Regions from separate parts of the Pseudoalteromonas sp. PAB 2.2 genome, predicted to be linked through region 2. Evidence: predicted binding sites of a transcription regulator. Region 2 holds the regulator's gene; each other region holds the start of a gene.
What was found. Region 2 encodes sigma-54, which starts transcription at its own class of promoters, with help from an activator protein. Its sites were predicted from a motif close to GTTGGCACGNNNNTNGNNT; they were not measured.

Region 1: the regulator sigma-54 is predicted to act here: its motif matches at 1,719-1,737, upstream of flgB (flagellar basal body rod protein FlgB).
Region 3: the regulator sigma-54 is predicted to act here: its motif matches at 1,555-1,573, upstream of BWD47_RS10430 (LiaF domain-containing protein).

The regions. Positions count from the first base shown of each region.
Region 1 is NZ_LYPI01000010.1:173,598-176,880, reverse strand. Features, by position in the region: gene flgE (flagellar hook protein FlgE) at 1-93, opposite strand, end outside; gene BWD47_RS09230 (flagellar hook assembly protein FlgD) at 144-827, opposite strand; gene flgC (flagellar basal body rod protein FlgC) at 841-1,272, opposite strand; gene flgB (flagellar basal body rod protein FlgB) at 1,275-1,685, opposite strand; gene BWD47_RS09215 (protein-glutamate O-methyltransferase CheR) at 1,819-2,649, opposite strand; gene BWD47_RS09210 (chemotaxis protein) at 2,671-3,283, opposite strand, start outside.
Region 2 is NZ_LYPI01000019.1:98,436-101,718, reverse strand. Features, by position in the region: gene lptB (LPS export ABC transporter ATP-binding protein) at 1-298, shown strand, start outside; gene BWD47_RS16840 (RNA polymerase factor sigma-54) at 413-1,909, shown strand; gene hpf (ribosome hibernation promoting factor) at 1,936-2,223, shown strand; gene ptsN (PTS IIA-like nitrogen regulatory protein PtsN) at 2,227-2,679, shown strand; gene rapZ (RNase adapter RapZ) at 2,680-3,283, shown strand, end outside.
Region 3 is NZ_LYPI01000011.1:91,116-94,398, reverse strand. Features, by position in the region: gene BWD47_RS10445 (hypothetical protein) at 41-262, opposite strand; gene BWD47_RS10440 (YqaE/Pmp3 family membrane protein) at 511-669, opposite strand; gene BWD47_RS10435 (BON domain-containing protein) at 725-1,291, opposite strand; gene BWD47_RS10430 (LiaF domain-containing protein) at 1,613-2,272, shown strand; gene BWD47_RS10425 (VOC family protein) at 2,548-2,964, opposite strand; gene pmbA (metalloprotease PmbA) at 3,091-3,283, opposite strand, start outside.

The sequences.
Region 1 (3,283 bases), on a different contig from region 2:
GCCCGTTGTGTTTACGTTGGCAATATTATTTGCCGTTACGTCTAAATCTTTTTGTGCGGCTGCTAAACCTGTTAATGCAATATTGAAGCTCATAACTCACCTCTAACCTATCTCTTAGCCTAAGCTAACCCAAACCTTTTTAATTATGCGATTTCAGCTATATCAGTTAGCCTAACCGCACCCTCTTTTGTATTTACGATAATGCCGCTGCTGCCATTAATATTGACACTTTCAATGTTCTTAAAGGTTGCCAGAGGCATGCTGCTGTAGTCTCCATTTACGAAGCCTTCAGCGCTAATATTGTATTCGCCTTCAGGAAGAACATTGCCCTCACCATCTTTACCATCCCACTCGAAACGGTGAGCACCGGCAGATTTCGATCCTAAATCAATCGTGCGAACTAATTGTCCCGTCGAATCAGTGATTCTTAACGTAAGAGATTCAACAGCTGTTTCTGCCACAACGGAACCTTTAGCTAAATTTTCGCCATCAAAGTCAATAGTCTCTGACTCAAGCAACGCTTGCTTACCCACTAACGTTGACGCTTGTAATGCCGAATTTGATGTCATGGATGCAGTGAGTGACTCAAATTTTGTGTTTAAATTTGAAATACCTTCTGCCATGGTAAAGTTCGTCATTTGCGCAATCATTTGATCGTTATCAGCAGGATTGCTCGGATCTTGAAACGACAACTGCTGCGTTAACAACGAAAAGAAATCTTCTTGAGACAGTGTGTTACTGTCTTCTTTTGCTGTTGGCGTGTTTGTCTCATTCCAACGCAAGCTATCCATATAGGATGATGATGCAGAGCTGATGTCGTTACTCATAACTTATCCTCGATTACCGTTGTCCTAACAACAGTGTTTTACTTAACATTTGCTTAGCTGCATCAGCAACTTGCACATTTGTTTGGTAAGAGCGAGAGGCAGAAATCATATTAGCCATTTCTTCTACAACGTTGACATTTGGTTTATAGATATACCCATTTTCATCCGCGCTGGGGTGATTCGGGTTGTATTCTATTTGTAGCGGCTTATCGCTCTCTACAATGCCTAATACTTTAACGCCAACAGAAGAGCCCTGCGGATTACTTTGCGATGCTGACGCTTTTGTAAGTTCAGCAGCAAACACAGGATGGCGCGCTCGGTATGTCTGGTCTTGGCTTGAGCTAATTGTATTTGCATTCGAAATATTACTTGCTGTGGTATTTAAGCGAACATTTTGTGCGCTCATACCCGTGCCCGAAATATCAAAAACATTATATAAACTCATGATTAAGCTCCTTGACTACCGAGGGCTTTTTTAAGGCCTTTAATTTTACTACTCATAAATTGCAGGCTTGCCTGATACTCTAATGAGTTTTGTACATACAAGTTTCGTTCCACTTGTATATCAACAGAGTTACCATCACCTGTATCTGCTTGATTTGGCGTACGAAACATTTCTGAATTACCAACAAATCGGCTGCCACCGGCAAGGTGTTTCTCATCCGTTCTTACCATGCTATTGCCGCCGTGCTGGTTGCTTTTTGCCGCTTTTAATGCGGATGCAAAATCGACATCTTTCGCTTTATAGCCCGGCGTATCAGCATTAGCGATATTTGTCGCTAATAACTCAGCGCGTTGTGAACGGATCAACATGGCATGAGGATGCACACCGAATGCTTTATCAAAACTGATAGCCATAACCATCTCCAAAAATTTGACTCTCCTTAGCTAATGCAAAAGGTAAGCCAAAAATTAAGCATGATTATTTTATAATTAAGATGTTGATATATAATGAAATTAGCAACCTAAGAACTAGGTTGCTAAGGAAAGATTACTTTTTCTGGTAGATGATACCCGGATTACATCGCACCATATCAAAACTGTCACTAAGGCCAGCCATTGACTCTGAAGCGCCTAAAAACAGGTACCCTTTTGGATTAAGTGCTTGCGCAAATTGCGCGATAATTTTTGCTTTTACTTCGGGTGCAAAGTAGATCAATACATTACGGCAAAAAATAATATCAAATTTCCCCATCAAGGCATACGAATCCAATAAGTTTAAATGCCTAAAACTGACCATTTTCTTTATTGGATCAACTACTTGAGCCATACCGTTACCACTGTCTTTAAAAAACTTTTGACGTCTTTCAACAGACAGGCCACGTGCCAAAGCCAGTGAGTCATATTCTGCGTTTTTGCACATATCAAGCATAGTATTAGAAATATCTGTGCCGATAATTTGTGCGCCCATTTTTAAAACGCCAGGTTGCTTAGATTGAAACTCAGCAACCGACATGGCAATAGAATACGGTTCTTGACCTGATGAACTTGCCGCTGACCAAATTTTAATTGGACGACGCAATTCTTTGAATTCAGGGAAAAGTTTAGTTTTAAGCAATTCAAATGGGTATTGATCACGAAACCACAAAGTTTCGTTTGTTGTCATTGCATCAACCACTGCGGCACGAAGCTGCCTCTCGTGAGGACTCAAGGTTTTACTTACCAACTGTGACAATGACTCAACATTAAAACGCGCCATCAAGGGTGCCAGGCGACTTTTCACTAAATAAAGTTTGTTATCGCCTAGTACAATGCCACATTGTTGCTCTAAAAAAGAGCGGAACTGATCGTATTCGCTTTGTTGTAAGTGCTTATTTTCCAAAGTAATACCACCTATAAATAATTAATCACAATGAACCCACTTTTTAACGGCAGTCGCTAATTCGTCTGGGTTAAATTTTGCAATAAAATCATCGGCACCCACTTTTTCTATCATCGCTTGATTAAAAACACCACTGAGTGATGTATGCAAGATTACATGCAAAGGTGATAACTTTGGATCGGCCTTAATTTCTGCGGTTAAGGTGTAGCCATCCATTTCTGGCATTTCAACGTCTGAAATTAACAAGCCAACTCGCTCAGTAATATTATTTACACAATCAAGTTCTGCTATTTCACGTAAGCGTATTAAAGCTTCTTTACCATTTTTAGCGAGTTCAGTTTGTACACCGAGAGGTTCTAACGCACGTTTTACCTGATTACGCGCAACGGCCGAGTCATCAGCAATAAAAACGATTCGCTCCCCTAAATCTTTTTGGATTTCTCCCTCACCAATCACATCCGCACTTACTTCAGTGTTAACAGGGCAAATTTCGTTAAGGATCTTCTCGACGTCTAAGATTTCTACCAGTTCGTTTTCTATTTCAGTGACCGCGGTTAAATAAGAGTAACGCCCTGCACCTGAAGGTGGCGGCATAATTTTTTCCCAGTTCATATTAACGATGCGCTCTACGCCA
Region 2 (3,283 bases):
CCGTCGTGTTGAAATAGCACGCGCACTGGCCGCTGACCCTAAATTTATTTTGCTCGATGAGCCTTTTGCTGGTGTTGATCCTATTTCAGTGTTAGATATAAAGAAAATTATTGAGCACTTAAAAAATCGTGGTATTGGTGTATTAATTACTGACCACAATGTGAGAGAAACCCTTGATGTTTGTGAAAAAGCCTACATTGTTTCTCATGGGGAGCTAATTGCATCAGGTACACCTGAACATGTGTTAGCCGACCAAACTGTACGCGATGTGTATCTAGGCGAGCAATTCAGGCTTTAAATACGCCACCGACTAGAGCATCTGCTAGACTTATAACAATGACAATAAATCAAATAAATAGTTAACGGCATCGTGCTATTGTTTGATAAGACTAAAAAGGATTGTTAGGGATACATGAGGCAATCATTACAGCTGCGCATGGGCCAGCAACTTACAATGACTCCACAACTGCAACAGGCTATCCGTTTGTTGCAGCTCAGTACATTGGATCTCCAGCAAGAAATTCAAGAAGCGTTAGACTCTAACCCTTTGCTTGAAGTTGAAGAAGCAGATTATGCAGAAGAGAGTATTGGCAAGAACGAGCAGAAAGCCGAATCTGACGATACCCAACTAAGCGCGTCGGCTGACGAAGCTGCAAGCGAGTACGAGCAAGAAAGCAGTGATGCCCTCAACAAAGACACCGTAAGTGACGACTTAGCAATGGATGTTACGTGGGATGAGTACATGAGTGCTGCCCCATCAAGTTCCTCAGGTCCAATGCCTGAAGATGAATCAATTTACCAAGGCGCATCAACCGAAACTCTCCACGAATACCTAATGTGGCAGTTACAACTGACTCCATTCAGCCCAACAGACGAAGCGATTGCCGTTGCGATTGTTGAGGCAATTGATGATTCGGGTATTTTAACCGTAAGCTGCGAAGACATTGTTGAAAGCTTCAATCAAAATAACGATGAAGAAGAAATCGAACTTGATGAAGTCGAAGCTGTCTTAAAAAGAATCCAATTATTCGATCCTGTCGGTATTGGCGCCCGTAGTTTACAAGAATGTTTGTGTATTCAATTACGCCAATTCGATGCTGACACCCCCTATTTAGCTGAAACTAAAATGGTGTTATCAGAACATATTGAATTATTAGCGAGTCGTGACTATCGCACTTTGATGAAAAAGACTAAGCTTAAAGAAAGTGAGCTGAAAGAAGTCATGACATTGATCCACAGCTTAAATCCAAAGCCTGCGGATACCATTGTTAGAGAAGAGTCTGAATACGTGATACCCGATGTATCCGTAAAAAAAATAAAAGGCCGTTGGGTAGTTGAACTAAACCCAGACTGCATGCCGAAAATCAGAGTGAATAGCCACTATGCGGCGATGTCACGTTCTGTAAAATCAAGCAGTGATAGCCAATTTATTCGCTCTCATTTACAAGAAGCAAAATGGTTTATTAAAAGCTTAGAAAGCCGTAATGACACGTTATTAAAAGTGACTAACTGTATTGTTCAACAACAACAGGCTTTCTTTGAACATGGTCCTGAGGCCATGAAACCCATGGTATTAAATGATGTCGCAGAAATGGTCGAAATGCATGAATCAACAATTTCGCGAGTAACAACACAAAAATACATGCATACCCCGCGGGGAATTTTTGAGTTGAAATATTTCTTCTCCAGCCATGTAAGCACTGAAAATGGGGGTGAGTGTTCATCTACGGCAATTCGCGCTTTAATCAAAAAGCTAATCGCCGCAGAAAACACAGCTAAACCATTGAGTGATAGCAAAATTGCAGATATATTGGCTGAGCAAGGAATTAAAGTAGCTAGACGGACAATAGCAAAATATCGAGAGTCTCTAGCAATACCTCCGTCGAATCAGCGTAAGAGTCTGATTTAGACGTTTTACATAGAAGGAAAATGCTTATGCAACTAAATTTAACTGGTCGTCATGTAGAAATCACAGATTCATTAAGAGACTATGTAAACACCAAGTTTGCGAAACTAGAAAGGCATTTTGACCACATTAATAATGTTCATGTCATTCTAGATGTAGAAAAACTAAGCCAAAAAGCAGAAGCAACTTTACATGTAAACGGAGGCGAGTTATTTGCCTCTACTGAACACCAAGATATGTATGCAGCCATCGACTCGTTAATCGATAAACTTGATCGTCAAGTAATTAAACACAAAGAGAAATTAGCTCGACACTAAATTATGAAACTTAGTTCACTTACTAACCAGGACTGCAGCAAAGCTGCGGTCCTTTTTAATAGCAAAAAAAGAATTCTCGAATTTATCAGCGAACTGGCTCATGAGCAGCTCCCTCATTTATCTCAGCAAGATATACTCAATGCCCTATTGAACAGAGAAAAATTGGGCAGCACGGGTATTGGCCGAGGTATTGCGATTCCACATGGTCGTATGAGCGGTGCAGATCAGCCACACGCATTTGTAATTGTGAGTGAGTCACCTATAAATTTTGATGCAATTGATAATCGTCCAGTGGATATTTTTGTCGCACTCATCGTACCAGATGGTGACTGTCAGCTTCATCTAAAGACCTTATCAACAATTGCTGATAGACTTAAAGACAAAGAATTTTGTAAACAGCTACGCAGTGCTAAAACAGATAGTGATCTGTTTAAAGTCATTGCATCAGAGGCATAAATGGAATTAATTATTATCAGCGGTCGCTCTGGTTCAGGTAAATCAGTCGCTTTACGAGTACTTGAAGACTTAGGCTATTACTGCGTTGATAATATTCCTGTAAACCTGCTTCCTTCGTTAGTACGCAGTGTGTCAGATAATTACGACAAAATTGCTGTAAGTATCGATGTGCGTAACCTGCCGAAAGAACAGCAAGAATTTAACGATATTCTTGAGTATTTACCGGGCTTTGCAAAACCTACGTTGTTTTATTTAGATAGTGATGATCAAACACTGATCAAACGATTCTCTGAAACACGCCGCTTACACCCATTATCGATTGACTCGCTGCCGCTTGATTTAGCGATTAAACAAGAAAAAGTATTACTGGATGTTTTGATCACCCGTGCCGATTTTATGATTGATACGACCGATCTCAGCGTGCATCAGCTTGCCGAATCTATTCGCGAAAAAATACTGGGTAAAAAAGACAAAAAGCTCATTATTACTTTTATGTCGTTTGGCTTTAAGCACGGTATTCCAAAAGAAGCTGATTACGTATTTGATGCTCGCTTTTTACCGAATCCACACTGGGAACCGGATCTAAAACCACTGACAGGCTTAG
Region 3 (3,283 bases), on a different contig from region 2:
TCAATAAGAAATTTTTAACGCTGCAAACGACAGGTCTAAATCATTCACACTGATTTGAATTGGTATTGAGATAGATTGCAGATGTAATTAAAAACCCGATGTCACCTGAAGATGACATCGGGTTTTTATCGTCAGCCTTCCTTGTTACCTGTGGCGTAACCGCTTTAGTAAGTTCCATAAATAGTTGCCACTGTTGCTCATTCCATGTAGCAACTCCCTTGTTGTTCAGTCCGTGTAATAATTGCGCTTGTACTTGTTCCATTTTGTCACCTCCTTACGCTAGCTTCATCCATATTTGGCTCCTAGCCTAAACCAAAATCCTTGGTGTTTATCCTTTCACTTTATCCATAAAGCGTTGCCATTGTGCGCTTGTCCATAACGCCTTGTTACTTCCTTGCTGTCCTTTGTGCTGTGTTACATTTTCCATACTGTAAATCTCCTTGCAGTGTTGTCATCCATTATTACGTGTGCATTTCCTTGCTATACAACCATTCCTTTGAACCGTGATTATTATCGCTTACCGATAATATACACAGCATGAATCAAACCTGGAATGTACCCTAATAAGGTTAAAATAATATTAATCCAGAATTGTGCCCCCAAACCTACCTGTAAAAATACGCCAAGAGGCGGAATTAAAACCGAGAAAATAATGCGTATTAAATCCATAACTCACTCCTTGAAAAAGATAAGCCCAGCCAAAGCTGGGCTATAGGGCGTGCTATTATTCAGCAACAATCTTAAGTTCATCGATGACTTTACGCACATCTTCAGCATTTTCAGCAATGCTCACTGCTAATTGCTTTTCTGCATCTGACTTAACCGTACCTTTTAATGTAACAACGCCTTTATCTGTATCGACATCAATATCAGTGCCGCCTACTTCAGAGTTAAATAAATAACGTGTGGTGATCACTGTACTGATCTTCGCATCAGTTAAGTCACTTTCTACTGAGTCACCTTTATCTGCACTCGCTGCCTTAGACTTCATGTTTTTCACAACCGTTAATTTGTTATCAACAGCAGTTACACCGTCTAGGCTAAGTACAAGCTCTTCGGCTAACTCTTTGTCTAATTCACTATCAACTTTACCGGTTAATACAACTTTGCCGTTTTTTACATCTGTGTTGATATCAAAATTATTTAGGTTAGTGTTCATAAGAAGCACAGTTTCTGCCTTACCATCAATCCAAGCATCTTTACTTTCATTTTCCCAGTTGCTTGCCTGAGCACTCATACTTGTTGCACCAATTACTAACGCAGCAATCATAGTCTTGTTGAATGTATTCATAATCTTTCTCCTTTTGATTAAAGACGAGATAACTAATGCGACTACGATGCCAACTTTTTTATTTTCATATTATTCAATAAGTTAAATAGATATTCAGCCATAATTTATATTCGTTTCGGTAATTATTTACAGACAATTCGGTAAGAAGTTCACTCTGTTATAAAAATGACTAATTAATTGTCAATCTTATTAATCTATGGTTAATTTAACGAATAAAAGCCCACACCAAAAAACATAAACCAATGAATATTAATAAAATAATTTTTGGCCTACACTTTGCTTTGTGATTAACATAACTTTAAAACTCAACAGGGAATTATCATGGCCGTCAAACTCGAAGATCGCCCCATCGAGCAAGTAAGAGAAGAAGTAATCGATCAACTTATCTATAACTACAGTCATGCAGTTATTTCAGCAGAAGCATTTGAACGAAGACTAGACCAAGCAATGGAAGCCACCAGCAATGAAGTGTTAATTGAGCTGGTTGCTGACTTAGAGTTAACAGCAGATATTGACTACAAGTCACATAAACACGCGCAGTTTAAACCTCACTATGCACATGGTAGCGATGCAGAAAGCCTGCAACTACGCAGTATTTTAGGTTCCAACGAGCGCAGCGGCCAATGGCTAGTCCCGAAAGAAATTCACCTAACTAACTGTTTAGGCTCAATTGAATTAGACTTTAGTGAAGCCGTTTTTCAGCACCAGCATGTCACCATCTACGTAAACTGTATTTTAGGCAGCGACGAAATCTACGTGCCAGAACATGTAAATGTAGTGTCAAAGTTGTTTAGTGTGGTAGGTAGCGTTGAAAATAAATCGGTTGCACTCAATAAAGGGCAAGGCCCCACAATTACGATCGAAGGTAATGTTTGGCTAGGCTCAGTAGAGATTAAAGTCAAACGCACCATGAAAGAAAAGTTCATCAGCTTTGCCAACAGCCTAAAAGCCAGTTGGAAAGAAATGAATAGAGTGCAATAACGAAATGCGAGTTGCGAAACCCCTTCACGCACAATCAATTTCACGCCTACATTAAACCGTAGGCGTTATGCTTGCATGGCGCGTTTGCGCAGCAACGTCTTTTATAAAATTCACGGCTAAAGCCCTTCCTACAAGTGACACACATCACACACGTGGGAGGCGTTTTAACGCCGAAAAAGCGAACCTTTTCAGCGACATTAAACACCCTTCACGGTTTAGCTCGCATCTCGCTTTTCGTAACTCGTTGCTTATTTCGCTGCTCGTTTTTTTCATCACTAAAGATCGTTATTTCTTTCACTTGGGATGTCACTGAAATATTCGACAAACTCGACTTCAAAGCCTGCGGGGTCAATAAAATACACGTTTTTTCGGTAAGGGTTTTCAGGGCCTAATTTATCCACTTCGTAGCCTGCATCTACAAGGCGTTCAATCACGGCATTAATATCGTGTGTCACATAAGCAAAGTGAGCAAGGCCCACTTGATGGCCCGATAAATCGCGATTTTCATTTTCACCATTATCGCTGAATGCAATGTACTGGTAATCATCACCAAAGTGCAGCCATTTACGCGGCTTTCCAGACCAGGTGCTGTCGCCTTGGCTTCTTACTCGCCAATGAGGGAACGCGGCTTTATAAAAATGCAGCATGGCGTCAACATTACTTACGACTAGGTTTATGTGTTCTAAATGCATAGCGAATTTCCTTTTAAATTATGAAACTGCCAGTACGATAAAACCTAAAGTTTAGTTGAGGTAAAGCATTTTTTAATAAAAAAGCCCCACTTTATTAAGTGAGGCTTTATGATGCTTCGTTGCGTGTTAGCTTCCTGCTATCTGCATTTGTTCAATTAGCACTGAGCCCGTTTGAATCCCGCCACGACGCTCAATATCGCCACCCAGCCCGACAACCGCTTTAAACATATCTTTAAGGTTGCCTGCTATTGTTATCTCGCTGACAGGGTATTGAATCTCGCCGTTTTCTACCCAAAAGCCCGCTGCGCCACGCGAGTAA